Regions from separate parts of the Kluyvera sp. CRP genome, predicted to be linked through region 3. Evidence: predicted binding sites of a transcription regulator. Region 3 holds the regulator's gene; each other region holds the start of a gene.

Region 1 (4,214 bases), 390 kb from region 3:
CCGACGGAGCCGCTGCCAACAATAATGAGATCGTATTGCATAGTCTTTCCTGACTCGATAATGAGGCGCGAAATCTGTGTCTGGTAGAGTAAATTAAGCTGCAGTTGTTATACAAGCGTGAAAATAATTAAGGCACCCGAGGGTGCCTGTTTGCCATTACGACGAGAAAAGTATCGGCGTTAATGCCGGCGATACTCGTTGACCTGGTAATCGCCAGACTCAATTTTGGCAATCCCGGCTTCCAGTATGGAAATAAACTGACGTGCGACATCGGTCGTCAGCCATAGCGTTTGGCCAACTTCTGCTTCTTTATTGCTCGATTGATTGGGGTCTTGGTAGTGCAGGCGCAACATCAGCGCATCATAGCTATCTACGGTGCTGATGTCCCATCCGACGAGGGGATGGGTCTGGATGACTTCATTATTCTTTTCCATCATAACCCCTTATTTACGTGTTAAAAGGCAACAACTCTCGAGGTCTAATGCAATTTTTTGTGAAGCTTTATCAGTATACAACACTTCAATAAATACTCGAGAATTGAAATCAAAAGCAACACAAATTCCTGAGTTAGTCGGCTATTTGCGCAATAAACAACCATGTCGCGCAATTTTTTACCGCTAATGTAAAAAGTGGGGATTGATCACAGAAAAACAAGCGCGGGAATAAAAAAAGCCGGGGCGACCCGGCAAAAAAACACAATGAGGGAATATTTAGTCGGTGATGAACCAGTCGTCGGCGCTTTCCCAGGTTTCCTGGAGGATTTCGCTGATGCGGTCTTTATCTTCTTTAATGCCACCGATCACGGAAAGGTTATTGCTGGCAGCATAGCGCACGCTAACGGCGCCACCGCTGTCTGGAAATTGGTTGTTGATACGGCGGGAAAGTTCGTCTGCCAGCGCGTCTAAGGCGCCTGCCGGCAGCGCGGTGGTTTTTGCAATAGTGACTTCAATACGCATAATTGCCCCCTGTGTAATATACTGTATATTTATACAGTCATATTCAGGAGTTTACAACAGGGGGCGCGATTTTATTTTTTCACCGTCCAGCGCAGCGTTTCTCCGGCGAGGAACGGCACTAAGGTATCATCACTCAGGGCGATGCTTTCCGCGACCTGACTCTCTTCACGCACCAGCTCAACGTAGCTGTCGTTAACCGGCAGGCCGTAGAAGCGCGGGCCGTTCAGCGAGCAGAACGCTTCGAAATGCTCAAGCGCGTTCATCTCTTCAAACACGGTGGCGTAGCTGCCCAGCGCGGTCGGCGCATTAAAGCAACCCGCACAGCCGCAGCTGGCTTCTTTACGGTGACGGGCGTGCGGCGCGGAATCAGTGCCGAGGAAGGCGCGGGTAAAGCCGTTGGCAACCAGTTCGCGCAGCGCCTGCTGGTGAACGTTGCGTTTCAGAATCGGCAGGCAGTACAGATGCGGACGCACGCCGCCGACCAGCATATGGTTGCGGTTGAACATCAGATGCTGTGGCGTGATGGTGGCGGCCAGCAGGTCATTGCCGTCGCGCACATACTCGGCGGCATCTTTGGTGGTGATGTGTTCGAACACCACTTTCAGGCCCTGAAGGCGCTGGCGTAGCGGCTCCATCACGCTGTCGATAAAGCGCGCCTCGCGGTCGAAAATATCGATTTCTGCATGGGTCACTTCGCCGTGCACCAGCAGCGGCATGCCCAGCTTCTCCATGCGCTCCAGCACGGGCATAATCGCATCGGTGCTGGTGACGCCGTGGCTGGAGTTGGTGGTAGCGTTAGCCGGATACAGCTTCGCGGCGGTGAATACGCCTTCGTTAAAACCGCGCTCCAGTTCGTTTGGATCCAGCGTATCGGTCAAATAGCAGGTCATCAGCGGAGTGAAGTCGTGCCCGGCAGGCACCGCGTCGAGGATGCGCTGGCGATAGGCGATAGCCGCATCGACGGTGGTAATTGGCGGAACCAGGTTCGGCATAATAATCGCGCGGCCATACAGCTCGCTGGTATACGGAACAACCGTTTTCAACATCTCGCCGTCGCGAAGATGGATATGCCAGTCGTCTGGGCGGCGAATTTTCAGAACTTGCGGTAATGCGGTCATGTAAGGCTCCGGCTGGTGGGATATCAGTCATTTTTGCCGGGCACTAAGGATAAGCGGAAACGTTTTCCTTTGCATCCTTTTCCGTAAAAAATAATGCCCGATGACATGGCACCATCGGGCATAAACAACAAGGGATTAGTTGGTGAACGGGATAATGATTTCGCCTGGCTTCACTTCAATGCCTTTCGCGAATTTCTTCGCCAGCGCTTCACCCTTGCTGGCATCTTCTTTCAGCACGTAGGCCGGCTGCTTGTTGAAGTAGGTGCGCAGCGACTGATTAAGATACGGAATCAACGTTTGCACCACCGACTGCATTTTCTCCGGCGTGACTTTAGCATCCACCACTTCCATCTCCTGCAGGTAGATGGCGCCTTGCTCCTGATTAAACACCGGTAAGGCCTTCAGCTTGAGGGCTATGTTGGCTTTCTGGCTGCCGAACAGGGAGTTCAGATCCAGCTTCGCGTCACCGCTCAGGCTCACTTTATTCGGCTCTTCACGGCCAATGGCGCTGGTCAAATTGTTGAGGACGATATGGGCGTCTGCCACGCCCGGGACCCCGATATCTTTGGAGAAATTATTGCGTTTTTGCAACGCCTGATTAATCTCCTGCTCGCTGACCGAATATTGCGTAAGCTGATTACAGCCAACAACCAGGCCGCTAACGATCAGGGCGGCAATGACTAACAATTTTTTCATGGGGTTCCTCAACGTAAAGCGTTGTATGCATCCTGACAATAAGCAGCATACGCTGTCAGTAACAATCTGACAGCGGAAAATACTGAAAGTGCCGCGGATGGGGCAAAATGGTGAACGCTACTCGCTGATTTTGCGGGCTTCAGGCTTGGTCGTGCGGCTTATTCTCTGCCGTTTTCTTCTCTGCGGTAAAGTCGGCATCCGTGTCGGCGTGCACGTCGTTCATCGCCTTTTTAAAGCCCTTTAACGCCGTGCCCAGGTCCGCCCCGAGGGAACCGAGTTTTTTGGTGCCGAACACCAGAACAAAAAGCACGACGACCACTAAGAGTTTGGTAACGCTAATTTCACCCATGATACAAACCTATTGAGAAAATAATGACCAATTCTCGCAAACCACGCGGGGAAATATTTGTCTGTTAATGGCATAAATTCACCTGCTGGAACCGATAAAAAATAACCTCTGCGTTTTATCTCATTTCTCAACTGCTTAGCGCCTGTCGTCCGTTAAGACAAAACATCTTCATTTTCCGCGCGATCTCACCTTTTCTCGTATTGCCAGCGGTGGTCCTTTTTTATCACAATGCAAAAAGACAGCGTGTTGTTTTCATTGGCTGCCGTCGGGCAGGTATAGTTAAACGATCAGGGTATAGTTTGGGTACAGGAGTAGTGAGATGTTTGGCTATCGCAGTAACGTGCCGAAAGTTCGGTTGACCACGGATCGGTTGGTTGTGCGGTTGATTCACGACCGGGATGCGTGGCGTCTGGCGGATTATTACGCCGAGAATCGACAGTTTTTAAAACCCTGGGAACCCATTCGCGATGACAGCCACTGCTATCCCTCAGGATGGCAGGCGCGCCTGTCGATGATTAACGAGTTCCACAAGCAGGGAACCGCCTTTTATTTCGCGCTGCTTGACCCTGAGGAAAAAGAGATCATCGGCGTCGCCAACTTCTCCAACGTGGTGCGCGGGTCGTTCCATGCGTGTTATCTCGGCTACTCCATCGGCCAGAAGTGGCAGGGGCAGGGGATGATGTACGAAGCGCTGACCGCCGCCATTCGTTATATGCAGCGCACGCAGCATATTCACCGTATTATGGCGAACTATATGCCGCATAATCAGCGCAGCGGGAATCTGCTGGCGCGTCTCGGCTTCGAAAAAGAGGGTTATGCGAAGGACTATTTACTGATTGACGGTGAATGGCGCGATCACGTACTGACCGCCTTAACCACCCCACAATGGACGCCTGGCCGCTAAGGAATCACCATGAAATACCAATTAACGCCTCTGGAAGCTCGCGTGATCGGCTGCCTGCTGGAAAAGCAGGTGACGACGCCGGAGCAGTATCCGCTGTCGATCAACGCCGTAGCGACGGCCTGTAATCAGAAAACCAATCGCGAGCCGGTGATGACGCTCAGCGAAGCGGAAGTTCAGGATCAGCTCGATAC
Region 2 (4,214 bases), 2.2 Mb from region 3:
ACCGGCTTCCGGCGCCCACGGCATCACGCCGCCGGAGACACGCTGCGCGCTCAGTTCCCAGCCGGTTTCCGGGCTGTTGAGCGCCATATTGCTCAGCTGTAGGCGGTCGGCGACAAACGGCAGCGGCGCGGTGGACGGCGACAGGTTGAGGGTTCCGTCCTGTAAAAGGATGGTATCAACATGCAGCGGATCGGTAATTTGTCGCGAGCTTAGACCAATATCCACCGTTTTCGCGACCAGCGTCGCGGGCTTGCCATCGCGGCCAAAGGTGACGTTTTGCAGCAGGATATGCGACGGGGACGAGAAACGGTGATCCATCGCATCGAACTTCACCTGCCAGCTGGTGTTGTCGCTTAGCCACTGGCTGATGTGGCGCGCGCCCCAGCGTGTTTGCAGTAGAAAGTAAAAGGCCAGAATCACCAGTAGCAGGGCGATCAGCAGCCAGATAATGAGCTTTCCAAGAAATTTCATGATCTTCCGTCCTGAGAAGGGCACATAAACCTGTTATGCATGATTTATGGGCAATCCTCAAGGCAGGAATCGTATTATTCGATGTCGGCGGCAGTGGCTAAGGTGCCACCGCCGCGAAGTGAATTACTCTTTCTCTGGCGGGAAAACCAGGTTCAGAATGATGGCGGTGATGCCACCTGCGGCGATGCCGGAAGAGAGCAGATTTTTCAGCCAGTCCGGCGCGAATTGCAGAATCTGCGGCTGCTGGGAAACGCCCAGGCCAACGGCCAGCGACAGCGCGATAATCAGAATAGCGCGGCGGTTCAGCGGTTCGCGGGAAACGATGCGCACGCCGGAGGCGGCGATGGTGCCGAACATCACCAGCGTTGCGCCGCCGAGGACCGGTTCCGGAATGTGCTGCACGAAACCGCTGACCGCCGGGAACAGGCCCAGCACGATCAGCATCAGCGCCACCACAAAGCCAACGTAGCGGCTGGCGACGCCGGTCAGCTGAATAACGCCGTTGTTCTGGCCAAAGCAGGAGTTCGGGAAGGTGTTGAACACCGCGGAAACGCAGGAGTTGAGGCCGTTTGCCAGCACGCCGCCCTTCAGGCGCTTCATATACACCGGGCCGGAGACCGGCTGCTCGGAAACGTCAGAAGTGGCGGTAATGTCGCCGATGGTTTCCAGCGAGGTGATCATAAACACCAGCATCAGCGGCAGCAGCAGATTCCAGTCGATACCGAGGCCGTAGTACAGCGGCGTGGGGATCATAATCAGGCTGCTGTTGGTCGGTGCCGTGTTTTCCGGCAGCATGCCGAGGAACCAGGCAATCAGGTAACCCGCCGCCATGGCGATCACCAGCGACGCAATGCGCAGGTACGGGTTACGCTGACGGTTAAGCAGAATAATAATGGCCAGCACCACGCCCGCCAGCAGCAGGTTTTTCGGCGCGCCGAAGGTATTGTCGGCCATGGCCGCGTAGCCGCCGCCGATGGAGGTCAGGCCGACCTGAATCAGCGACAGGCCGATAATCATCACCACCACACCGGAGACCAGCGGCGTAATCACGCGGCGCGCCAGGTGCAGCACGCGAGATAAGACCATCTCGGTGCAGCTTGCCAGCATCAGGGTGCCAAACAGCGCCGCCATCATCGTCGGCACGTCCGCGCCGCCGGTTTTCAACGCCGTGCCGCCCATAATCAGCGGCGCCACGAAGTTGAAGCTGGTGCCCTGAATCGACAGCAGGCCAGAGCCTACCGGGCCCCAGGCTTTAATCTGAATGATCGATGCCACACCGGAAGCGAATAACGACATGCTGATAATGTGCTGAGTATCCTCAGCCGGCAGGCCAAGGGCCTGGCAGATCAGCAGCGCGGGGGTGATCACCGCGACAAACATCGCCAGCAGGTGCTGGAGTGCGGCGAAGAGGGTCTGCGGAAGTGGCGGACGGTCTTCCAGGCGGTAAATCAATTCGCTGGTTTGCTTATGCGCAATCGGTTGCGCATTGGCTTGTTCGAGTGTGTTAGAGGACATCTCAGAGGCAATCCCGTGGTGGAAAAGTGGCGATTTTAGCGGACTGGTTGGTAAAAGCAAACGGTTGCTTTCGTAGGCGGTAAATTATTGCGGAAAATACCCCTGTGAAATGCATGTGTTTAACCGCGTGCGTTAACGAAAATGCTGACAAATAATACCTTTTTCTATCACTTTAGCGCTTTTCATGATTACACTTTGGGCCGATGCCTCACGAAGAGGCGATCTCGACATCGGAAAATTGTCGCGTGTGAATGGATCATGCGTTTAGTCAGGAGCTGTAATTATGTTTCATCTCGATACCTTATCGACGCTCGTTGCCGCAACGCTCGTATTGCTGCTGGGACGAAAGCTGGTCCAGAGCGTTTCCCTTCTCAAGAAATACACCATTCCCGAGCCCGTTGCGGGCGGTCTGCTGGTGGCACTTGCGCTGCTGGTGCTGAAAAAAAGCCTGGGCTGGGAAATCGACTTTGATATGAGCCTGAAAGACCCGCTGATGCTGGCCTTCTTCGCGACCATTGGTTTGAACGCGAATATTGCCAGCCTGCGCGCGGGCGGAAAAGTGGTGGGCACATTCCTGATTGTGGTGGTCGGCCTGCTGCTGCTGCAAAACTCGCTGGGCATTGGGATGGCGAAGCTGCTGGGGCTTGACCCGATTATGGGGCTGCTGGCCGGGTCGATCACGCTGTCGGGCGGCCACGGTACCGGCGCGGCGTGGAGCAAGCTGTTTATCGAACGCTATGGCTTTACCCACGCAACGGAAGTTGCCATGGCCTGCGCAACCTTTGGCCTTGTGCTCGGCGGCCTGATTGGCGGGCCGGTCGCGCGCTATCTGGTGAAGCATTCATCGTCGCCGAACGGTACGCCGGACGATCAGGAAGTGCCTACCGCGTTTGAAAAGCCGGATGTTGGGCGCATGATCACGTCGCTGGTGCTGATTGAAACCATCGCCATGATCGCTATCTGTCTGACGGTGGGCAAAGTGATTGCGCAACTGTTGGCGGGAACGGTACTGGAGCTGCCAACGTTTGTTTGCGTGCTGTTCGTTGGCGTTATTCTCAGTAACGGTATGGCGCTGCTTGGTTTTTACCGGGTATTCGACCGCGCGGTGTCGGTATTGGGTAACGTGTGCTTATCGTTATTCCTGGCGATGGCGTTGATGAGCCTGAAACTCTGGGAGCTTGCGGACCTGGCGCTGCCGATGATCGCGATTCTGGTTGTACAAACCGTGGCGATGGCGCTGTATGCGATTTTCGTCACCTACCGTCTGATGGGGAAAAATTACGACGCGGCGGTGCTGGCGGCGGGTCACTGCGGTTTTGGTCTCGGCGCGACGCCGACGGCGATTGCCAACATGCAGGCGATTACCGAGCGTTTCGGGCCATCGCATATGGCGTTCCTGGTGGTGCCGATGGTGGGGGCGTTCTTTATTGATATCGTCAACGCGCTGGTGATTAAGCTGTTTCTGCTGTTACCGATGTTTGGTTGAAATAAAAATGCCGGAGCTTATCTCCGGCATTTTTTTGCCTGATGGCGCTACGCTTATCAGGCCTACAAACGGCGTCTCCGCTCGGTGCTTACTCGTCGTGCTCTTCCCACGCCAACGCGCGTTTCACCGCTTTCTTCCAGCCGCTGTAGCGGAAGTTACGCTCGGTGGTCTCAATCCCCGGACGGAACTCGCGCTCAATGACCGCTTTCTCCTGCAGCTCATCCAGGTTCTGCCAGAAGCCAACCGCCAGACCGGCGAGGTAGGCCGCGCCGAGCGCCGTCACTTCGCGTACTTCCGGGCGCTCTACGCGAGTGCCAAGAATGTCGGACTGGAACTGCATCAGGAAGTTGTTGGCCACCGCGCCGCCGTCTACGCGCAGGGCGTGCAGACGAATGCCGGAGTCGGCCTGCATCGCTTCCAGTACATCACGGGTCTGGTAGGCGATGGATTCCAGGGTGGCGCGAATAATGTGGTTCGAGTTCACACCGCGCGTCAGGCCAAAAATCGCGCCGCGCGCATACGGATCCCAGTACGGCGCGCCCAGGCCGGTAAAGGCGGGCACCACGTACACGCCGTTGGTGTCTTTCACCTTGGTGGCGAAGTATTCGGAGTCGAACGCGTCGCTAATCAGCTTCATTTCGTCACGCAGCCACTGAATGGATGCGCCAGCCATAAACACCGCGCCTTCCAGCGCGTAGTTCACCTCGCCGCGCGGGCCGCAGGCGATGGTGGTCAGCAGCCC
Region 3 (4,214 bases):
TTACTATATCGACTACCGCAATGCGCGTCCGAACTACCTCGAGCACTTCTGGGCTCTGGTTAACTGGGCATTCGTAGCTGAAAATCTGTCAGCATAAGTAGCAAAAAACCCAGCGTCGCAAAGCTTCGCCGGGTTTGATTGATTAACGCAGAGGGAAACGCCTTCTGCGTTTTTTTGTTACTGGCTGGCGAAGGCCTCTTCACCATGACGACGGCCGCTCATGAACACCACCAGCAGGGCCAGCGCGGCGACAATCGCCCCCATCACCGGCACAAAGCTGTAGCCCAGTCCACCGGAAATCACCGCCCCACCGGCCACCGCACCCAACGCGTTACCCAGATTAAACGCCCCAATATTGACCGAAGATGACAGCCCCGGCGCTTCGTGCGCCACACGCATGACACGCATCTGTAACGGCGGTACCACGGCGAAGGTTGCCGCGCCCCACACCACCATGCTGAACGCGGCACCGACCTGTGTTTGCGCAAGGAACGGTATGGCCAGCATGATAGCCATTAACAGCAGCAGGAACCCCTTCAGCGTGCCGCTGACTGAACGGTCAGCAAATTTGCCACCGAGGTAGTTACCGATAGAGAACCCAACGCCAATCAGCACCAGCATCAGCGTAATGAAGCCCGGCGTCGCATCCGTGATCGTATGCAACACCGGTGAGATATAGGTGTAAAGCGTAAACATCGCGCCAGCGCCGAGTACGGTGGTCAGCAGTGCGGAAAGCACCTGTGGGCGCACCAGCACCGACAGTTCACGTTTCACATCAGGTTTTTCACCCGCCCCCCCCTTCGGCAAGGACAACCACAGACCGATAATGGCGATAATCCCCAGTCCCGCAGTCGCCAGGAACGACATACGCCAGCCGATTGTTTCACCCAGCCAGGTTGCTGCCGGCACGCCGCCAATATTGGCGATCGTCAGACCCATAAACATCGTCGCCACCGCGCTGGCCTGCTTATGTTTCGGCACCACGCTTGCCGCTACCACTGAACCCAGGCCAAAGAACGCACCGTGGTTCAGGCTGGTAATAATGCGCGACAGCATTAAGGTGGTGTAGTCCGGCGAGATGGCCGACAGCACGTTGCCAAGGGTAAAAATGGCCATCAGAAAGATCAGCGCGTTGCGGCGGGCACGATGAGAAAGCAGCAGCGTCATCAGCGGCGCACCGACCATCACGCCAACCGCATAGGCGCTAATCAGCATACCGGCAGCCGGGATCGAGACGTCAACGCCCTTTGCGATGACCGGCAGTAACCCCATCGGCGAGAATTCGGTGGTCCCTATGCCAAAAGCCCCAATGGCCAGCGCGAGTAAGGGAAAATTGATTTTCATGCAAAAGCTCCGATTGGCCGCACGACAGACGCGGCATGGCAATATAGGGCAAAAGCATGACATTAATCACAGAAAAGCAGAAGTGTACAAAACAGCAAAAGATTATTGCTAATTTGCTAACAATCAGACATGAGGGCGCGAACGCCCCCTCATGGAAGAATCAATGCAGAACAGCGGTAAGTCCAGCGGCGACGATCAACGCCAGCACAATAACGGTCGTGGTGAGTGACATCTTAAGTTCGGTACTCATCAATTTTTCTCCTTTTTATGACCACAGCAAAACTGAGCTCACTCATTTTTGCACAGATAATCGTAAAAATCTTCACAGATTTAGCAGGATGTTGGTTTTTGCTCTTCCACTTTGCGTCCGGATACGTCAAAATTCGACGCTTATTTATAAGCGTACCGGCCATTGACCCCCTCCTGTCGTCCTGTATCGTTTTCCTGGCGAACCGCAATCCACAAAATTGCGTCAGGGTGTATAAAGGCAAACGTTTTCGTTTCGAGTTTATCAGGGGCAGGCCAGGGTCTGGAGTGAGATGGAATGGCAACAATTAAAGATGTAGCGAAGCGCGCAAACGTTTCCACTACAACCGTATCACATGTAATTAACAAAACGCGTTTTGTCGCCGAAGAGACGCGGGAAGCGGTGTGGGCAGCGATTAAAGAGCTGCACTACTCGCCAAGCGCCGTTGCCCGTAGCCTGAAGGTCAACCACACCAAATCGATTGGTTTGCTGGCGACCAGCAGCGAAGCGGCCTACTTTGCTGAAATTATCGAAGCCGTTGAGAAAAACTGCTTCCAGAAGGGCTATACCCTGATCCTTGGCAACGCGTGGAACAATCTCGAGAAACAACGCGCCTACTTGTCAATGATGGCGCAAAAACGCGTTGATGGCCTGCTGGTGATGTGTTCCGAATATCCGGAATCCCTGCTCTCAATGCTGGAAGAGTATCGCCATATTCCAATGGTGGTGATGGACTGGGGCGAAGCCAAAGCCGACTTTACCGACTCGGTCATCGACAACGCCTTCGAAGGCGGCTATATGGCGGGACGTTATCTGATCGAACGCGGCCACCGTGATATCGGCGTCATTCCTGGCCCGCTGGAACGTAACACCGGCGCAGGACGCCTGGCTGGCTTTATGAAGGCCATGGAAGAAGCGCAAATCAATGTTCCGGCAAACTGGATAGTCCAGGGTGACTTCGAGCCGGAGTCTGGCTATCGCGCTATGCAACAGATTCTCTCCCAGCACCCGCGCCCTACCGCTATCTTCTGTGGCGGCGACATCATGGCCATGGGCGCGCTTTGCGCCGCCGATGAAATGGGGCTGCGCGTGCCGCAGGATATTTCGCTGATCGGGTATGACAACGTGCGTAACTCACGTTTCTTTACCCCGGCGCTGACCACCATTCATCAGCCGAAAGACTCACTTGGTGAGACGGCCTTCAATATGCTGATGGATCGTATCGTCAGCAAGCGCGAAGAGTCGCAGTCGATTGAGGTGCATCCGCGCCTGATCGAGCGACGTTCCGTGGCCGACGGCCCGTATCGCGATTACCGTCGTTAAGGGTTAACTGTGGGCGTCCTGAACGGGCGTCCGTAGCCACTCATCGTTTAGCGTCTCGCTATCCCCCAAATATTCCAGCAGCCAGCTTAATGCCGGCGACGCTTCGCTCTGTTGCCAGGTCAGACAACAGGCTGCATCCGGGAACGGATTCTCCAGTTCCAGCGCAACCCACTCTCCGCTTTCCAGCCACGGCTGCGCCAGATGTCCCGGCACCATCGCCGCACAAAGTCCGGCAGAAATACAGGTCTCCGACGACGACCAGTCCGGCACCACCACCCTCTTCTGGTTATCAAGCAGCCAGGTCGTTCGCTTGGGTAGCGACCGTGAGGTGTCTTCCCGTACCAGCGACGGCCAGTTGCGCAGCACGTCATCGCTCAGCGGCCCATCCATCTTCGCGAGCGGATGCGTACTGGCCACCACGCAGTGCCAGTTGAGCATGCCCATGTCGCGAAAGGCAAAACGGCCACCAACCGGGATGGCCTGCGTCGCGCCAATCGCCAGCTCCACGCGCCCATCCGCCAGCGCATCCCAGACGCCGTTAAACACTTCCTGATAGACAATCAGTTCGACGTCGCTGAAGTGGCGATAAAAATCGACAATCAGCTGACGGGTGCGCTGAGGTTTCACGATGTTATCAACGGCAATCGCCAGCTGGCCGCGCCAGCCGTTGGCAATCTGCTGACACTGCTGACGGGTGATCTGCATTTTTTTGATAACAGAACGCCCTTCTTTGAGAAACCATGCTCCCGCAGGCGTTAATTCAACATCCCGATGGCGACGTTCAAACAACGGCACCGCCAGCCATTCCTCAAGCTGTCGCACCGTATAGCTTACTGCAGAGGGCACCCGGTGTAGCTCCTGCGCCGCGGCGCTAAAGCTACCGTTGCGCGCGACCGCATCAACCACTTCCAGAGAATATTCAGACCACATTTTCTGCCTGCAAAAAATTTGAATCCATGCCTCAAATATTAGCGTTTCACAACCGGGAATGCACTCTCTACACTCAGCGGCACAGTGTGAACTACGATAAAAAAGGCAATTTATGCAACCTGGGAAAGGATTTTTAGTCTGGCTCGCGGGACTGAGCGTGCTGGGCTTCCTGGCTACCGATATGTACCTACCGGCGTTCGCCGCCATTCAGCAAGACCTGCAAACGCCGGCATCCGCCGTCAGCGCGAGCCTGAGTCTGTTCCTCGCGGGTTTCGCCGTGGCGCAGCTACTGTGGGGGCCGCTGTCTGACCGCTATGGCCGTAAACCGATCCTGCTGGCCGGTTTGACCATTTTTGCCATCGGCTGCCTT

What was found. Region 3 encodes PurR, which represses purine synthesis genes. Its sites were predicted from a motif close to CANGCAAACGTTTGCNTG; they were not measured.
Region 1: pyrC (dihydroorotase) is a predicted target of PurR. The motif match lies at 2,127-2,144, and genes of this name have one in related genera.
Region 2: gltS (sodium/glutamate symporter) is a predicted target of PurR. The motif match lies at 2,040-2,057, and genes of this name have one in related genera.

Annotation. Positions count from the first base shown of each region.
Region 1 covers NZ_CP082841.1:3,110,247-3,114,460, forward strand. The annotation lists gene solA (N-methyl-L-tryptophan oxidase) at 1-41, opposite strand, end outside; gene bssS (biofilm formation regulator BssS) at 180-434, opposite strand; gene dinI (DNA damage-inducible protein I) at 711-956, opposite strand; gene pyrC (dihydroorotase) at 1,028-2,074, opposite strand; gene K7B04_RS14550 (lipoprotein) at 2,210-2,770, opposite strand; gene tatA (twin-arginine translocase TatA/TatE family subunit) at 2,910-3,119, opposite strand; gene rimJ (ribosomal protein S5-alanine N-acetyltransferase) at 3,439-4,023, shown strand; gene K7B04_RS14565 (YceH family protein) at 4,033-4,214, shown strand, end outside.
Region 2 covers NZ_CP082841.1:1,274,789-1,279,002, forward strand. The annotation lists gene K7B04_RS05945 (AsmA family protein) at 1-471, opposite strand, end outside; gene K7B04_RS05950 (uracil-xanthine permease family protein) at 595-1,986, opposite strand; gene gltS (sodium/glutamate symporter) at 2,270-3,472, shown strand; gene glpK (glycerol kinase GlpK) at 3,561-4,214, opposite strand, start outside.
Region 3 covers NZ_CP082841.1:3,499,376-3,503,589, reverse strand. The annotation lists gene sodB (superoxide dismutase [Fe]) at 1-97, shown strand, start outside; gene K7B04_RS16595 (MFS transporter) at 178-1,344, opposite strand; gene K7B04_RS16590 (YnhF family membrane protein) at 1,505-1,594, opposite strand; gene purR (HTH-type transcriptional repressor PurR) at 1,889-2,914, shown strand; gene punR (DNA-binding transcriptional activator PunR) at 2,918-3,844, opposite strand; gene punC (purine nucleoside transporter PunC) at 3,957-4,214, shown strand, end outside.